Regions from separate parts of the Marinobacter sp. BSs20148 genome, predicted to be linked through region 1. Evidence: predicted binding sites of a transcription regulator. Region 1 holds the regulator's gene; the other holds the start of a gene.
The links. The regulator sigma-54, encoded in region 1, starts transcription at its own class of promoters, with help from an activator protein. The targets are predictions, from matches to a motif close to ANTGGCATNNANNTTGCTNT.

Region 1 (8,784 bases):
GCGGCATGGTGCCATGCCGCAGCGCGTGAAGCGTTTACGCGTTGTATCCGGTGTTAGTTACCGTGCATCCGGGATACTTGCTTTTCTTTGTGCTTGAGAATCTGGCGGTCCAGTTTGTCCACCAGAGCGTCAATAGCTGCGTACATGTCTTCGCTTTCTGCCTTAGCGTGCAATTCGCCACCACTAATATTTACGGTAGCTTCGGCTATCTGGCGCAATTTTTCCACCTGTAGAGTCACATTGGTGTTACTTATCTGGTCGAAGTGGCGCTCCAGGCGCTGGAACTTTTCGTTCACGTACTCTTTGAGTGCTTCGGTCAGTTCGACATGATGGCCAGAAATATTGAGTTGCATAGGCTTCTCCTGCTATCGCATGGGTGTTGTTAGGTCGGTGTTGCTACACCAGTCGCTTTCTTTCGTTCGATGGAGGTATTTGCAGTGCCTCCCGGTATTTGGCCACGGTACGCCGCGCCACTTGGATTCCCTGTTCCCCAAGCATGGCGGCAATCTTGCTGTCGCTCAACGGTTTTTTGGAGGTTTCGACGGCTATCAGTTTTTTTATCATGGCGCGGATGGCGGTTGAAGAACATTCTCCGCCAGCATCGGTACTGACATGGCTTGAGAAAAAATATTTGAGCTCAAAAATGCCGCGAGGTGTGTGCATGAACTTCTGGGTGGTTACCCGGGAGATGGTAGATTCATGCATTTCTACGGCTTGGGCGATTTCCGAAAGGATCAGCGGCTTCATAGCTTCTTCCCCCTGGTCTAGAAAACCCTGTTGGTATTCCACAATACGGGTAGCCACTTTTAGCAGCGTTTCGTTGCGGCTTTGCAGACTTTTGATGAACCATTTAGCCTCTTGTAACTGATCCCGCATGTAGGTGTTGTCAGCGCTGCTATCGGCACGCTTTATCAATGAAGCATAGCTGGCATTGACACGAATGCGCGGTGCAATTTCTGGGTTCAACTCTACCCGCCAGCGCTCGTTGCGCTTGTACACAATCACGTCTGGAATTACGTAGTCCGGTTCGGTTTGGTCAATCACATTGCCGGGGCGCGGGTTCAGGCTGGTAATCAGCGCCAGTACCTGTTTTAGCTGGTCTTCTTTGAGGCGGCTACGGCGCAGCAGTTGGGCGTAGTCACGGTTGCCCAGCAGGCTGATGTAGTGGGTGATGACCATGCGCGCCTGAGAAACCCAAGGGGTGTCTGGTGGCATCTGGTTCAGCTGGATTAGAAGGCATTCCTGCAAGTCGCGACCAAACACACCGGGTGGGTCAAAAAACTGCAGGCGTCGTAGTACCGCTTCCAGTTCATCCAGTTCCAGAGGGTCGTCGTCATGCTCGTCCTGCAGGCCGGTATAAATCTCGGCCAGCGAGCTGGTCAGGTAGCCGCGTTCGTCAACAGCGTCCATCAGGGCGTGAGCAACGGCGCGGTCGCGTTCCGTCATGGTGGTCAGGTTTAGCTGCCACTCCAGGTGATCGCGCAGGGTTTCAGTGGGCGAGTTGCGGGTTTCAAAATCGTAGTCGTTATCGTCGCCATTACTGCTGGCCGGCGCCGGCGCAGATTGGTACACGTCGTCCCAGGCCGTATCTACCGGCAGGTCGTCTGGCAAGGTATCGGGTATTTCATTTTCGCTGGCCCAGTCGGGACCGTTTTCGTTTTCGTCCCAGTCTTTGCTGGTGTCTGAAGATGTCTCTGCTGCGCTTTCAGCGGTGCCGTCCACCCCGCTATTTATCCCACTATCTATCCCACGATCGTCTGCACTGGAGTCCGTGTTTTGATCGTTGTTCGTGTCCGCGTGCGTGGATTCCTCGTCGCCGTGATCGTCGTCTTCCGGTGCTTCCAACATGGGGTTGGATTCCAGCGCCTGCTGGATTTCTTGTTGCAAGTCGAGGGTAGAAAGCTGTAACAGGCGAATCGCCTGCTGGAGCTGGGGCGTCATGGTCAGGCTCTGGCCCAGCTTGAGCTGCAAAGAAGCTTTCATTACCATTCTTGGAAATCCATTACTCGATCGGTTGGCGCGTGGCAGCCACTAAAAAAGGTTGGCTAACCGGGGTTTGCGTTCACAAGCAAGTTCTCTGCCGAGTCTACTAGAGTTCGCCGGGGAATCAACCGATTCACCTGTGGCGATGTCATCGCAAACCCACTTCTAAGGTTCATTACAACCGGAATTCGTTGCCTAGGTAGACCTCTTTGACTTGTTGATTGGCAAAAATTTCAGCGGAGCTGCCGGAAGCAATAATATGGCCGCCGGATACAATGTAGGCGTTTTCGCAGATGTCCAGCGTATCGCGCACGTTGTGGTCGGTGATCAATACGCCTATGCCTTTGTCGCGCAGGTGGCGAATGATTTGCTTGATGTCGCTAACCGAGATTGGGTCGACCCCGGCGAAGGGTTCGTCCAACAGAATAAAAGCGGGCTCCATAGCCAGAGCGCGAGCAATTTCTACCCGGCGACGCTCGCCCCCAGACAGTGCCATACCCATACTGTCGCGGATGTGATTGATGTGAAACTCGGCTAGCAATTCCTCTAACTTCGCGTCGCGTTCCGCCCGTTTCATACCTTTGCGGGTTTCCAGAATGGCCATGATATTGTCGCGCACGCTAAGTTTGCGGAACACCGAGGCTTCCTGGGGCAGATAGCCAATGCCTTTGCGGGCACGGCCGTGCATCGGCAGCGGGGTGATGTCCTGGTTATCGATCGTAATGCGGCCGTGGTCGGCCTGCACCAGCCCCACAATCATGTAAAAGCAGGTGGTTTTGCCGGCACCATTAGGGCCTAGCAGTCCGACGATTTCGCCGCTGCGAATTTCCAGCGAAACGTCAATCACCACTTTTTTCTGTTTGTAGCTTTTTGCCAGATTACTGGCTCTGAGAACGGCCATCGGACTCCTGCGTGCTGCGCGGCTGGATTGTCATTTCTACCCGGCCTGACCCGGAGCCTGCTTCGATGCTGCCTTGGGCAGTGACGACGCGGTTCACGGTATCGTAAAGAATCAGTTCACCGCGAAAAATATTGCCAGTTTGCCTGATCACTGCGTCGCGTTCAAAGGTCAGCTGCTTCTCGGCAGCAGACCAGGTTATGGTAAGGGCTTTTGCGTCGGTTTCCCCTTTTCCGTTGGCCGTGGGCTGAACGTAATGGGCCGGGGTGCCGGTGGCTTCAATGCGGTTAAGCCCATTTATGTCGCGGTAGAGCACCACCTCTTGAGCAAACAGCTTGGTATCGCCTTGCACCAGTTCAACATCGCCGGTGTAGGTTGCAACGCCTTTGGCATCGTCAAGCCTTGCTGAATTGGCGGCCACGTTGATGGGGATGTTGGAATCAAGATCAAAGGCCAAGCCTGGCGTGCTAACGAGTAAGGCCGCCAGCCCGACGCTAATGCCCAGCCTCATACCCAAGCCTGGTGCTCGGCGCCAAAAGGATGCGTTACGTTCAGTTGCCAGTTTCATAGCGTCCTTCCACCTGGGAATCAAGTTCCAGAATACGTTCATTGAGCCAGGCTTTCATGCCCGTGGCGTGGGTGGTGCCGGTGGCGTCAACGATTTCGACGGGGGCATCGGTGTACGCCATATTCGTGCGGTTATCCAGCGTCAATCTGGTCGTGCTCAAGGTGGCGCTGCGCTCACCAATCTGTCGGACAACGCGCACATCACCCTCAAGCTCCAGCTGGCTGTTGCCGTCGCGCAGTTTGCCGTGTTTGGCCGTAAGCTGCCAGGGTTCTGAACCGGGCTGGCCTTGGATTGTGGCCTGCGGTTCGGCCATGATGGCGTATCCGTTGGCCTCAAACTGCTCAATGCGAGGGCTGACAAACTGGATTTTGACGGTGCCTTGTTCGTCGTAAGAAGTGTACAGGGCGTCCACCACAAAGCTGTCGGGCTCGCGGTCACCGCGCAGTTCGCTGTCTTGTGTTGGCGTTGGCACTTCGTTGTCGCTGTGCCACAGCAGGGCAGCGGTGGCAATGAACGTGGCCAGAAGGGCCATCGTTTGCCACCTGGGGCGTTGTTCCGGCAACAGCGCAGCAAGCAGGCCGCCGCCTTTACCTAAAGTCATGGTGCGCTTCCCGCGTCGCGGACGGGCTCAATATAGGCTTCAAGATAGGGTGCAAGGGCCGTGTCGAGCTTGCCCTGGGACGCGAGAATCAGATCGCAGGCCTCGCGCACCGCGCCATCACCGCCGCGGCTTCGGGTGCAATAATCGGCGTGCTCCTGAAGCAGCCAATAGCCGTTGGGCACGGTAATGCCGAGGCCAGCGTAGCGAAGCGCTGGCAAATCCGGCAAATCGTCGCCCATATACGCAATATCACTGGCCGGGATGCCCAGCAGATCGACAATCTCCAGCAGTGCGGTGCGTTTGTCCTTGCGGCCTTGCAACAGGTGCGGGATACCCAGGTCAGTCATGCGTTTTTCGGTCAGTGGTGAACGCCTTCCGGTAATGACTGCGACCGCAATGCCTGCGGCCATCAGCTGCTTGAGTCCGAGCCCGTCGAGAATGTTGAAGGCTTTTAGCTCGTCACCGCTGGCACTGAAGTAAATTTTGCCATCGCTCATGATGCCATCCACATCTAGTGCAATCAGGCGAATGTTGGCTGCTTTGGCAAGCACGCTGGCCGGCCATTGCGGCCGGAAATTAGGGGTATCTTTTACAAGTGTGTCCATTAAATGACTCCCGCACGCAGCAGATCATGCATATTCAAGGCCCCCACCAGCTCACCGTGCTCACCGACCACTGGCAGGGCGCTGATCTTCATTTCTTCCATAATATTCAGAGCTTCTACTGCCAGTTGGTCGGCGCGAATGGTTTTGCCATTATGGGTCATCAGCTGTTCTATGGCGGTGGTGTGTACGTCTACATTTTTATCCAGGCTGCGGCGCAGGTCACCGTCAGTGAATACGCCTATCAGGAGGCCGTTACTGTCCACCACAGTGGTCATACCCAGGCCCTTGCGGGAAATTTCCAGTAGCGCACCGCTGAGGGTCGTACCTTCACTGACTACCGGAACGCTATCGCCACTGTGCATGATGTCTAGTACTCGCAGCAGCAGACGGCGGCCCAGGCGTCCCCCAGGGTGCGAAAACGCAAAGTCCTCGGCGCTAAAACCCCGCGCTTCCAACAGGGCAACGGCCAGGGCATCGCCCATTACCAATGTGGCGGTGGTACTTGATGTGGGTGCCAGGCCTAGTGGGCAGGCTTCTTTAAGTACGCTAACGTCCAGATTGGCCAATGCTTCCTGTGCCAGAATCGACTGCGGGTCACCAGTCATGCTGATCAGCGGCGTGCCCATGCGTTTCAACATTGGCAGCAGGGTGACCACTTCGTTGGTATTGCCGCTGTTGGAGATGGCGATTACCACGTCCTGGCTGGTAATCATGCCTAGATCACCGTGGCTGGCTTCACCAGGATGAACAAAAAAAGCCGGTGTGCCGGTGCTGGCCAGAGTGGCGGCAATTTTGTTGCCGATATGGCCAGATTTGCCCATACCGGTCACCACGACACGGCCGCGGCAAGCCATAATTGCCTGGCAGGCACGTGTGAATGATTCGCCAATACGCTGCTCAAGGCTGGTAATGGCATCGCGCTCGATGCGGATGGTGTTGAGCGCGGATTCTCGAAAATCCTTTGGCACTGGGTCTGTCATCCTGTTCCTGCTCTTTAAGTCTAATTCGGCTGATGGCCGAGATTTCGCCACTTGGGCTGTCATGAAGCGCCGCTTGGGCTGTCGTGAAACAGAGTATAACATTGGACAGCCGTGGGCTGTCTCTGAATGGGTTAAAACACGGCTGCGGCCAGTTCGCAAGGTGAAATTTTAGCCATAGCGGATTGAGCTTGAGTGCGTCTTGGCATAATGTAGCGGCTCTTTTAAGGGGTAGGTTATGGCAGAAGCTGCTTATATTTCCTTGGAAAACGTGGTTTTCTCGCGCTCTGGGCGGCGTGTTTTTGATGGCCTCAGTTTGCAAATTCCTCGTGGCAAGATCACTGCGATCATGGGCCCTAGTGGCACTGGGAAAACAACATTGTTGCGTCTAATTGGCGGACAGCTGAAGCCGGAGTCTGGCTCGGTTTTGGTTGACGGCCACAACATACCCAAGCTGCGGCGCGGTGCGCTGTTTCAGCTGCGGAAAAAGATGGGCATGCTGTTCCAAAGCGGGGCCTTGTTTACCGATGTGAGCGTGTACGAGAACGTAGCCTTCCCCCTGAGGGTACACACCAAACTGCCGGAAGACATGATTCGCGACATCGTTCTGATGAAGTTGGAAGCCGTGGGCCTGCGCGGCGCGCGCGACCTGATGCCCGCAGAGCTGTCCGGCGGCATGACGCGGCGAGTGGCACTGGCTCGCAGCATTGTGTTGGACCCAGAACTGATTATGTATGACGAACCCTTTGCCGGCCAAGACCCCATTGCCATGGGCGTGGTGGTGAAGCTTATCCGACAACTGAACATTGCCATGGGTCTGACCAGCGTGCTGGTGTCTCACGACGTGCCGGAATCACTCAGCATTTGTCACTACGCCTGTATTCTTTCTGACGGCAAGGTGATCGGCGCGGGCACGCCGGAACAATTGCGCGAGCACTCATCAGACAAGGTGCAGCAGTTCTTGCAGGGCAAGCCCGATGGCCCCGTACCTTTTCACTATCCGGCGCCAGAACGCGCCGTCGATTTCGGGCTGGGAGCAAAGCAATGATGGATGCGATCGCCCGCCTGGGCAAAAATACGCTGGATTTCCTGGCGTCTTTTGGGCGAGCCAGCCAGTTTTTGCTGGGCGCGCTGGCAGGCGTGCCAAAACCGGCGGTGGGCCTGCCACTGCTGTTGAAACAGATATATTCGGTTGGGGTGCTGTCACTGGTGATTGTGATGGTTTCCGGGCTGTTTATTGGGATGGTACTTGGGTTACAGGGCTACACGATTCTCAGCGACTTTGGCTCTGAGTCGGCCATTGGCCAGCTGATTGCCCTCACCCTGGTGCGCGAATTGGGGCCGGTGGTGACCGCGCTCTTGTTTGCTGGCCGCGCTGGGTCGGCGTTGACCGCAGAAATTGGCTTGATGAAAGCCACAGAGCAGCTTTCGAGCATGGAAATGATGGGCGTGGACCCTTTGCGCCGGGTGATAGCGCCGCGATTATGGGCGGGCTTTCTGAGCATGCCTATTCTGGCCCTGGTGTTTTCGATGGTGGGTATCCTTGGTGGTATGCTGGTGGGAGTGGAATGGCTGGGTGTGTTCGAAGGCTCGTTCTGGGGCAACATGCAGGCTTCGGTTGATTTTCGTGACGACGTACTAAACGGCGTCATAAAAAGTGTGGTGTTTGGCTTTGTGTGCGCCTGGATTGCGGTGTATCAAGGCTATGACTGTGTGCCAACATCCGCCGGCATCAGTTCGGCAACCACAAAAACTGTGGTGTATTCGTCGCTGGCCGTGCTTGGGCTGGACTTTATATTGACCGCCGTAATGTTCGGCAATTTCTGATGATCTGGAAATTAACAGGAGCCGGTGATGGCGCAAAGAACCATTGAAATAATTGTTGGATTGTTCGTGCTGGCAGGCATGGGTGCCATGATGTTTTTGGCACTGCAGGTCAGCGGTTTGTCATTGGCTGCGGCCGGCAGCACCTACACTGTGTATGCAGACTTTACCGATACTGGAGGCCTTGGGTCGCGGGGTAGAGTGTCAATGGCGGGCGTGCAGGTTGGTTCTATCGAGTCTATAGAGCTGGATCGAGACACGTTTAAGGCCCGTGTAACATTATCTATTAACTCCGATGTAAACAACATCCCTGCTGACAGCGCCGCGATGATACGCACGTCTGGTCTGCTGGGTGAACAATATATTGACATATCCATTGGTGGTGATCTGGAGTCCCTGCAGCCGGGTGACAACTTTTACACCACTCAGTCGGCGATGAATATCGAACGGCTGATCAGTAATTTTGCCTCTGGCCGCTAAGGCCTTTTAATAAGCACTCAATCGGAGACGCCAAGATGGCCGTTGCGCATTATCGATCCATTTTTCTGTTCGTTTTGCTCAGTCTGCTGGCTGTGTCTGTTCAAGCCGATACTGAAGAACAGTTACGAGCTTATGTGAACGACAATACCCAGCGTATGGTTGAACAGCTCAACCGGGAGCGGGGCTTATACCAAGACGACTCCGACGCGTTTTACAGCAGCATGAATCAAACGATGGACGGCTTTGTTGACTTTCGCCGCATTGCTGCCCGGGTGATGGGGCGTTATGCCCGCCAGGCGTCTCCGGAACAGCGTGATCAGTTTGTAGAAAAGTTCAAACGCAGCTTGTTTGAGAGCTATGCCCAGGCTTTAGTAGAATCGCGCAACTTTCGCATCGAGGTGCTAGGCGCTACGTTTAACCCCCGTGATGATAATCGTGCGTCTGTGGATATGCAGGTGATCACCGAAACAGGCAATCGCTATCCGGTTACCTATTCCATGTATCGCGCCAAAAACGACCAGTGGATGATGGAGAACGTGATCGTGGAAGGCGTGAACATCGGACTCGCGTTCCGTGACCGTTTCAGTCAGGAAATGGAGGCCAATCGGGACCAAGTGCAGGTGGTGATCGACGGCTGGAACGATGCGGCCGATAGCCTCAATCTGGAACAGGTCATTGACGAAAAAGCAGGACAATAATGAGCGCCAGTAACCCGCAGCCGACGCTTAATTTCAGCGACAATAACCTGACAATTGACGGCGAAGCCGATGCCATGGTCGCTGCCGACCTGCGCCAGCGCGGAGAGGCTTTGCTGGCCGGGGCCAAAGGCGACATCACCGTCGATTTGG
Region 2 (8,784 bases), 1.9 Mb from region 1:
ACCACAAACAGCGAAATGCCTTTTGTGGTGTCCGGCGCGCCGGGCAGCTTTGCCAGTACCAGATGCACAATGTTGTCGGTCAGATCGTGTTCACCGCCGGTAATCCAGATTTTGGTGCCCTCAATGGCGTAGCTGCCATCTGAGTTGGGCGTGGCACGGGTGCGAATCAGACCCAAATCGGTACCACACTGGGGTTCGGTCAGGCACATGGTGCCCGTCCACTCGCCAGACACCAGCTTTTCCAGGTAGGTTTGTTTGAGCTCATCGGAACCGTGGGCGTACAGTGCGCTGATAGCACCATGGGTCAGCCCCGGGTACATGCCCAAAGACAGGTTGGTGGAGCAGACCATTTCGTCTACCACAAACTTAAGCGTATGAGGTAAACCCTGCCCGCCAAACTCCACCGGCGCATCCAGTGAAGTCCAGCCACCTTCCACAAACTTTTTATAAGCCGGTTTAAACGCGTCAGGCGTTGTCACAGCGTGGGTTTCGGGGTCGTAATGGCAGCCTTCGCGGTCACCGACTTGATTGGTCGGCTGAATCACTTCAGCCGCCACTTTTCCAGCTTCATCAATAACAGCGGAAATCAGATCCGGTGTGGCATCGGCGTATTTTTCCAGCTCATGAAGCCGGTCTACACCCAGTACATCAAACAACAAAAAACGAAGATCATTTGCCGGGGCTTGGTATTTCATGAGCACTCTCCTAAATCGGATTCTTTGGTCTGGCAGTTTAGCGCTAATTCATACGACCGTTTTAATTTTATGGTTCACCCGTTTATGACCTATTTATGCCCATCCAAGATCCGGTTTTTTCTGCGTGCCAAGCTGATCTGTGTCGGTACGTGATCAGACTGTGTCATAAAAGTGTCATCAGGCAGGACCAAGCGCCTGTTATCCTGTAAGTCTTAATTCATTGGAATCAATACAGGAACAGGGCAGCAATGAGGATTATTGCGTTCTATAGCCCCAAGGGCGGAGTTGGCAAAACAGCGGCAGCAGTGAACGTTGCATACCTTGCAAGCAAGGACAACTGTCAAACTCTATTGTGGGATCTCGACCCTCAGGGCGCTTCCAGCTTTTATCTTTCCGGGGCAGAGCCGCTCAAAGGCAACAAACTCTCAAAGCTGCTTGAGGGCAAATCGCCCATCGCCACGTTCATCCACAGCGATGTTTACCCCCGCCTGGATTTTATCCCGGCACACTCGAGTTTCCGCAACTTCGACATCAAGCTTGATCAGGAAACCGATGGCAACCAACTCAAGAAGCTGCTCGCGCCACTTTCCGAAGAAACCAGCTTAGTGATTCTGGACTGCCCACCCACGCTGTCGCGATTGACCGAACAGGTGCTGGAGGTGGCAGACCAGGTTTACGTGCCACTGGTGCCTACCTGGCTGTCTATGAACAGCTGGAACCAGCTGCACGATTTTGCCAAGAGCAAGAAATTAGGTATTAAAAAGCTGCGCCCGTTTTTCTCTATGGTCGATCGCCGCAAGAAGCTGCACCAGGAGTTGGTTAAGCGTGGCCCGGAATTGACAGCCAACTGTCTGGATGTCGCCATACCCTATGCAAGCGTGGTTGAGCGTATGGGCGAAGAAGGCCAGCCTCTGGAAAAACTGGATGCCAAAAGCACGGCGGCCGGTGCTTATCGCCAGCTTTGGGCCAGCATTAAAAAGGACCTTTGGTGAGATCGGGTTGGTTTCGTTGTGTAAACCTTTTTTAAAACTGGGTTGTGCCTGCTAAAGATTTGTTAGGGGACAGATTTAAAATCTGTTCCCCGGGAAGACCACCGATCTTGCCTGCACCTGTTTAACATCCTATCTACAAAACCGCTTGCAAATCCGCCGTTAAAAAGCCAGCGTAATATTGTTCAACGCATAAATGACCCCGGAGGTATTTCAAGATGCCAATCAGCGCCACGGACTTTCTGAAGAAGCACGGCTACGACGAGGAAGACAAGGGAGACCATAGCCTACAACACAACGCGAAGGAGCATGCCAAACACCTGAAAAAACCCCATGCCGGAACGCCTCATGACTGGGAAGACTGGGAGCGTTATAAGCTGGAGCATCCGGACGAGGTGGAAGACGACGACACAAGCGAGAAATAGGCATTTTTATGGTCGTTAATGAACCTGAATGACCTGTGACTGCTAACTGCCCTGCCCTGCCGTAAGGAATTCTGCACTGTTATGGTAGCAGTCAAATCAAACTTGGCTCTGTGCGTGTTCAGATTGCTATCGCTTCTTCAAATTCGGTTCAAACGGATGATAACAATCGCGGACAAAGCCAAGATTAGGATTGCAATCGCCTCGTACAAAATATTCTCAGGTGCCATATCTTTGCCTTGCAAGATAATGAGTCGGGCGAGTGCCGTAATCGCAATAAAAATCGGGTAGACAAAGGCAGAGCGCCGATCTGAGTAAAACACAGCCACCATGCCGATCACCTCTAGGTAAAGAAAAATCAGCAGGATGTCCGCAAGACTGATTTTCTGGACGCTGTAAATCGCAAGAAGCTCGAAGGCCACACCGCCCAGAGTCATCAATGCAACGATGATCAGCAACAGGTTCTCGATCACCTTAAAGGTAGCAAGTGCGAAAGTCTTTTTGCCGGAATCGCCACCGGATACGTCGTCACTCCCGCTGGCCGTTGACTGCGCTTCTGAGTTTTGACTGCAATCTGTATTTCTTTTAGTGCTCATAATTATGATTTCAGCGTCAGGTGACTTCAGCGCACATTAAAGGTATCGGCGAACTAAGCTGTGCAGAGCTGTTTCTGTCCACGTCCAAACCATACGTATATTACGCAACTATTGATCAATGCGCCCCTGAAAGACTGCTATTCCGAGAGATTGCTGCACTTTTCCAAACAGTTGTGCAGATTGCTGTGCCTGTCCATAATCTGAAGTAACTATCCTGAGCGGTGCCTGTTCAGGCCATGATTGCTGTACGGTGGAAAAACCAAATGAAGCGAATTATACGCTGCCTACTTATAACAGCGATGCTAACGCTGACGTCCGGGCCAACAGCGGCTACTAACGCTACTCCCGACGAAAATATTGCCTGGCAGGCATTGAAGGAAGGCAAGGCGCTGTTGGTGCTCCGTCATGCATTAGCGCCTGGTTTTGGCGATCCGGAGTCTTTTCAACTGGAGGACTGCAGCACCCAACGCAATCTGAACGCAGAGGGTCGCAGTCAGGCGCGGGCGTGGCAGCCTTTTCTGGCGGCACTAGGTATCAATGAAGCCCGGGTGTTTAGCAGCCAATGGTGCCGGTGCATGGATACGGCGAATGGGATGGGCATGGGCCCAGTAACCGAGTGGCCGTCGTTAAACTCGTTCTTTCAAGGGCGTGGTGATCGCAGCCTGCAAACCCAGCAGACTATTGAACAAGTGAATGCGATGGCGCCGGGAAAGCCAATAATTATGGTGTCGCACCAAGTGAACATTACCGCATTGGCGAGGGTGTCCCCGTCGTCAAACGAGGGCGTCATCATTTCACTGCCGCTGTCAGAAAATCCCAGGGTATTGGCACGCGTATCGCCTTCGAAATGACCCTTCGAATCCAGCGCTTTCTAGCAAAACGTTTATAACTAGGTCGATTTCTATAGCCCCTCTGTGAAGAGCGTGTGGAGAGCATGTGGAGAGTGCCTGTCTACGAATATCAATTTCGAGAGGCAGGGTTTGGCCGAACCAGAAACCAGCTGAGCAACACCAGCCCACCAAAAGCGGTATAGCAGGCAATAAAGACCCACGGCGGCGCTTGGAAATATAAAAACTGATGCAGCCAATGGGCTATGAAAGAACCATCGTAAACAGCTTGACCTGCCCTCGCCCGCAGACCCATTTCCCAGGTTGTAAGCGGGCAAATGAAACCAAACCAGGACTGCAAAACCACAACGCCGATTGCAACCAGGTGCACGCTACGGAACCACACATTCCTCACCCACTGCCACTTCAGAAAAAAGCCTGCATAAACCAGCATCAACCCGAAAACGACAAAAGCCACGAACAATACATGCGTGATAAGTATCGCGTCAGCGGCAAAAGAATACAGCGTACTGAAGTCGATAAAGCCTCCTAATGCGCCTGTTTGGGGGCCTGTGTGGCTGTCCAAGGTCAAAACTAGATATGCAGTTATTTATACAGCACCGTACAAACATGCCAACGGTATAAGCCAAAATGACAGGGAGTCAATTATGCCAAAACCACGAACACAGCAAGTCAGCGTATCCGATATCCGTAAAGGCTTCCAACGCGGCATTCTATTCGGGTTCGAGGATTACCTTACGCTGGTTGATTACACCGGGCGCATCGCACGTGAAGACAAGCGCGGCACTATTGAAGAGAACATGCTGCCGATTTTAAAGCGCCTCAACCTCGACCCAGACCGTTGGTGCGAGCGAGCTACGCAGTTCGAAACAACCTACAACGATTATCGCTGTCGTCGGCGAAGAGCGGCTTGAACCTAGCCATGATCAACTGCTCAGTGGCCAGTAGACGGGTTAACCACCCGTTCCGGGTCTTCAAACTCACCAATGGGCCGGATTTCACAGAAAGCCGCAGCACTGCGGACAATCTCAGCCACGTCAGGATTGTGCTGTAATTCCATCGCATCCCGGCTGGCCTTGTTTTCCCATTGCGCAATAGCGATGAGCCTGTCTGGATCCCCGATCATACGGTGCAACTCCGTACCACATGCGCCCGGCGCTCGCTGAATCAACTCACTCGCCCGCAGCCACGCCTCCGCGTAATCTTCGGCTGTATAGCCTTCTTTGATAGGAATCTCGAAGATGTATTTCATGCTCGATCCCCCTTGTACTGACTATGCCACTCCGATGAGTAAACTGCGCGTATTGCGCTGTGCCTGTCCATGATCAGATTCGCATCCATGATCAGATTGGCAATACGGATAAAGAAAGATCACTGATCATGACAAATCGAGGCCGTTGCACCGGCTGACCATAACGCCCCTTATACGCAGAACAGCAAAAAGGCCCAAGGACGAATCCGCGGGCCTTCTTTTTAAGCATCTGATCAATCAATATATTCGTTGTGCCTGTCCATGATCACCCTCTAGCCTTTTAACTGCATCCCGGCGGCATATAAGACGCCTTCCAATTGGAAGCGGCGCTGCTATCTACCACACACTCCCATACGCCAGCGGCTGTGCGCTCAAATCTCAGGATCACATCTGCCAGGAATGGGTGCGCTTTGTCACCCATGGTCACCTCAATGTGACCAGAACTGTCAGCATTTATGATACTGATATTGGCAAGAGCAGTTCCAGTAGTGAGGTTTGAGGGATTGTAACCAATATCATCATTTGATGCGCCAGAACTTGAGGCCACTTGCACCTCGAACGGTGATTTAAAACTAGCTAGTTCGCTAACAGCCCGGTTTACTTGCGCTTTTATGACATAACCTTGATATGACGGGATAGCTATCGCGGCTAATATGCCAATAATGGCAACCACGATCATGAGCTCTATTAGAGTAAAACCGCTATTATTTTTCATATTTAAGGAGACACAATTAGTAGACATAGTAAATTTTAGGCAAACTTCAGGCCAACCACCTCAGTAAGTGTCCTCTATTTTTAGAACTTTTCATTCAGTCCGTTCTATTTGCATGACAACATAGAGCAAATGATTACTGATAATATCGAACAAGATCTTCCCGAATATAATCGTAAAATTCTTGCAACGAACTACTCCCTGGCCTAATAGCACCTGCGCCAAGCCAAACGAGCACCCCTCCTCTCGGATCCACAATGACTGCAGACGTAGCTCCTGGCAATTTACCTCCATGGATAAATAACGGCATAGTTTCAGGGGTTAGTTGGTAGCGGTAGACCCCAAAGCCGTAACATTCCTGGATTACCGAAGGGTCGCAGGTGTTATTCATATCACCATCTAGGATGGTTAACGGCCCGTTTTCCAGAGATTTTTTTACCAGTATCGCCAAGTCTGAGGCACTTCCCGAAAGGCCTGCAGACGAAGAGAGTGCATTGAAATCGAAATTTTTAAAGTAGTTCTTGGTATAAAAATTCTCATTCCGGGTGTCATAAACGACCTCATCGACCATATACGGTCCGTCGATAAAGGCGAGTGAACTGGCTGGAAAGGCAAAATGCTCACTCATGTACTCTCTGAATGGTTCGCCAGTTGCCTTTTCAATAGCCAAACCTAACAGACAGTATCCAGCATTCGAGTATGCCTCTGCTTCGCCAGGCGCAGTAAGTAAGCTGGTTTGAGTCAGTGTCTCTGGGCTGTAAGGGCACCAAGGCTTCACATCCATCATGAACATCGCATCTTGCGTAAGCCTCCTGTCCCATCCCGCCCTATGAGACAACAAATGGCCAACAGTAATATCACCTACCTTAGAATCCTTGAGATTATCAGTAAGGCTCAGTATATCAACGATTTTATCATCAAGTGATAGCGCTCCCTGATTAATAAGGTCGATTACTGCAATGGCGCTTACGGTTTTGGTTGTACTGGCGAAACGGAACCGAGTATCTGGTTGCAAAGGTTTGTCCCCGAAAATGCTATCTTTCCAGCCCGTTTCACAATGGTGCAGTTGTCCTTCCGGGGTAATAAAAGCTAATTGACTGGCAGGTGCCCCCATATTGCGGGTAGCAAAGCGCTGCAATCCTGACAACCAGTCTGGAGCGCCCGAACTACACCTAGTGCTCCATTGAATTAACGGAGCCTCTATATAATAAAAAAGCCGTGAGGGCCCTAGAGGATTGGTGATGACAAAATGAGAAATACCGGTGACGAGAGTTACTAGCGCAAAGATCAAAAAGAAATCTTTGGATCGAGATTTTTTCTGTGCATTATTTCTATTTATGACCACCGGTCAAAACCTCTAGGCCTTCGGACATCAGGCCACGCCTTCGTGCCTGTCCATGATTGGGCCACGCCTTCGTGCCTGTCCACGATTGAATCTCCGATTGAATTCAGACACGAAATTTCGTCTACAGAGCCGACAGCATGAGCAATACGCTTAACCGGAAAGACTTGCTCAATACTGACACTTGAACCTGCGATAGAAGCCAACGTTAATGAAAATAGAAAAATCGCCTTTAATAAAAAGCATAGGCTTTTCGAAGATCGCATCGCTCTAACGGGCAACATCATCTTTTTCCGCAGACTGACCAACCTCAAAGCTCACCCAAGGTACCGAGTCGTCCTTAAAGTAAGCCATCTTTTCTTCGCGATTCATAATCGGCGGTGAATGGTCACCCACAATAAGTACAGAGAAACCATCAAATTCGGGGGCGCTAAGTGCCTCCGCAAGTCTGAAAAAGTATTGAGCATGTATCTTCAAGTTTCGACATGTTTGAGACTCAAGAGGAATGCCGTGAATACCACAATCGAACACGTCGTAAACGATATCCCGTTCATCGTAAAATGCGTGAGAGTTCAATGTAAGCCAGTAGAGAAAAACTCTCGACTCATCTGCAAACATCCCACTAAGCCCCGCGGCAATTTCAAAATCACAAGCGCCGGGAAATGAGTAGCAACGACGATCCCACTCCTGCGTTTCAAAAAATAAAGTTTGCTCAAACCCCGCCCTCGGGTACCAAAGAGCCCGGTCGTACATCAAACCAACAGCGCCATGAATGCCCACCGTTTTATAACCAGACTCCTTGAGAAGGTTAGGCAGGCAGCGCTCAAATCCGCTCTCTATCTTGCTCAGATTGAAGTGACTGGTTGTGAGCCCACACAGCTCTCTTAATTCTGCCTCAACCGTCACACCTGAGAATTCTAGCGTCCCTGCTTGATAGTCATTCACCCCCTGACGAATACCCTCAAAAGGTTTCAGCAACGCATCACGAATCGGTTTGTCCGTGACCCCCCAGGATTCACTCAAGATGAGCAAAACCTTGTCTGGGATTTCAATGGGCTTTGCCAGCCAAGCTTGTGTTTTGCCAACATACGCCGCTGGGCTTAAAGGTTTGGGATCCACGTTGAAATTTTCAATAAAACCTGCGCGACGCAGGTCCAGATTCAGGACAGTCAGGCTCGAGACCAGAGACACTTCCGTGACTCGCCAGATGCGATTGTTAGACTCGGTACCTAAGAAAAGCGTAGATATATAAATAAAAACGACAGCATTTATCACTACCATCGTTGGCACTTCAATACCGCGCCGAGAGAAACGCATTAACCCAACCACGTTGATCAGGAGAGCAGCTGCCCCAATAGCAAATAGCATCTGGTAAGCGACAGGCGTAACGCCGATAAAACTAAACAGATAAAAAACGTCTAAGACCCTGAGAACAGGTAATATTTGACCAAGGAGAAAGAGAATGTCAAAAAAGAACGCAACAACTACGGCAATTAAACCAATAACACGATATCCCAACAAAAATAGAAAAACTACTATTACATAGTCGAAATTTATCAAGGGGCGATTTAGCGAGAAGTAATTTGCCGTCGCAAAGAAAAAAATATTTGGGAGGATAACGATAAAAAATGAATCGATAAATAATCGTCGAATAAAACGAACAGAACTTCGACCAGAAAAGTCTCCAGACTTAATTTCAGCGTCCATACTTCTCCACCAATTATTTATGACTAGAATGCTTAATACTGAAAAATGGTCCGTGAGGCCAACCTGTTAACTCTAAGCTAGCGTAAAGAGATCCAAAAAAAACGCCAATTCTCATTGGCGCTTCTGACGAGAAAATTGATCAGCTGCCTCCGAGAGTTCCACAACCTGCTGGCTGATACTTCGCTACAGCGGTAGTGCTGCACGACCATGATCCTTCGTCA

Region 2: the regulator sigma-54 is predicted to act here: its motif matches at 5,554-5,573, upstream of MRBBS_RS04225 (pilin).

What each region holds. Positions count from the first base shown of each region.
Region 1 is NC_018268.1:2,850,969-2,859,752, reverse strand. Features, by position in the region: gene hpf (ribosome hibernation promoting factor) at 54-353, opposite strand; gene MRBBS_RS12965 (RNA polymerase factor sigma-54) at 397-1,989, opposite strand; gene lptB (LPS export ABC transporter ATP-binding protein) at 2,159-2,884, opposite strand; gene lptA (lipopolysaccharide transport periplasmic protein LptA) at 2,862-3,449, opposite strand; gene lptC (LPS export ABC transporter periplasmic protein LptC) at 3,433-4,050, opposite strand; gene MRBBS_RS12945 (KdsC family phosphatase) at 4,047-4,655, opposite strand; gene MRBBS_RS12940 (KpsF/GutQ family sugar-phosphate isomerase) at 4,655-5,635, opposite strand; gene MRBBS_RS12935 (ABC transporter ATP-binding protein) at 5,871-6,680, shown strand; gene mlaE (lipid asymmetry maintenance ABC transporter permease subunit MlaE) at 6,677-7,459, shown strand; gene mlaD (outer membrane lipid asymmetry maintenance protein MlaD) at 7,487-7,936, shown strand; gene MRBBS_RS12920 (phospholipid-binding protein MlaC) at 7,972-8,634, shown strand; gene MRBBS_RS12915 (STAS domain-containing protein) at 8,634-8,784, shown strand, end outside.
Region 2 is NC_018268.1:930,964-939,747, reverse strand. Features, by position in the region: gene MRBBS_RS04265 (acyl-CoA dehydrogenase C-terminal domain-containing protein) at 1-695, opposite strand, end outside; gene MRBBS_RS04260 (ParA family protein) at 944-1,687, shown strand; gene MRBBS_RS04255 (hypothetical protein) at 1,903-2,109, shown strand; gene MRBBS_RS04250 (phosphate-starvation-inducible protein PsiE) at 2,247-2,702, opposite strand; gene MRBBS_RS04245 (histidine phosphatase family protein) at 2,966-3,553, shown strand; gene MRBBS_RS04240 (DUF2784 domain-containing protein) at 3,663-4,115, opposite strand; gene MRBBS_RS04235 (hypothetical protein) at 4,198-4,464, shown strand; gene MRBBS_RS04230 (antibiotic biosynthesis monooxygenase family protein) at 4,485-4,802, opposite strand; gene MRBBS_RS04225 (pilin) at 5,083-5,517, opposite strand; gene MRBBS_RS04220 (serine hydrolase domain-containing protein) at 5,651-6,859, opposite strand; gene MRBBS_RS04215 (sulfatase-like hydrolase/transferase) at 7,127-8,563, opposite strand; gene MRBBS_RS04210 (pilin) at 8,703-8,784, opposite strand, start outside.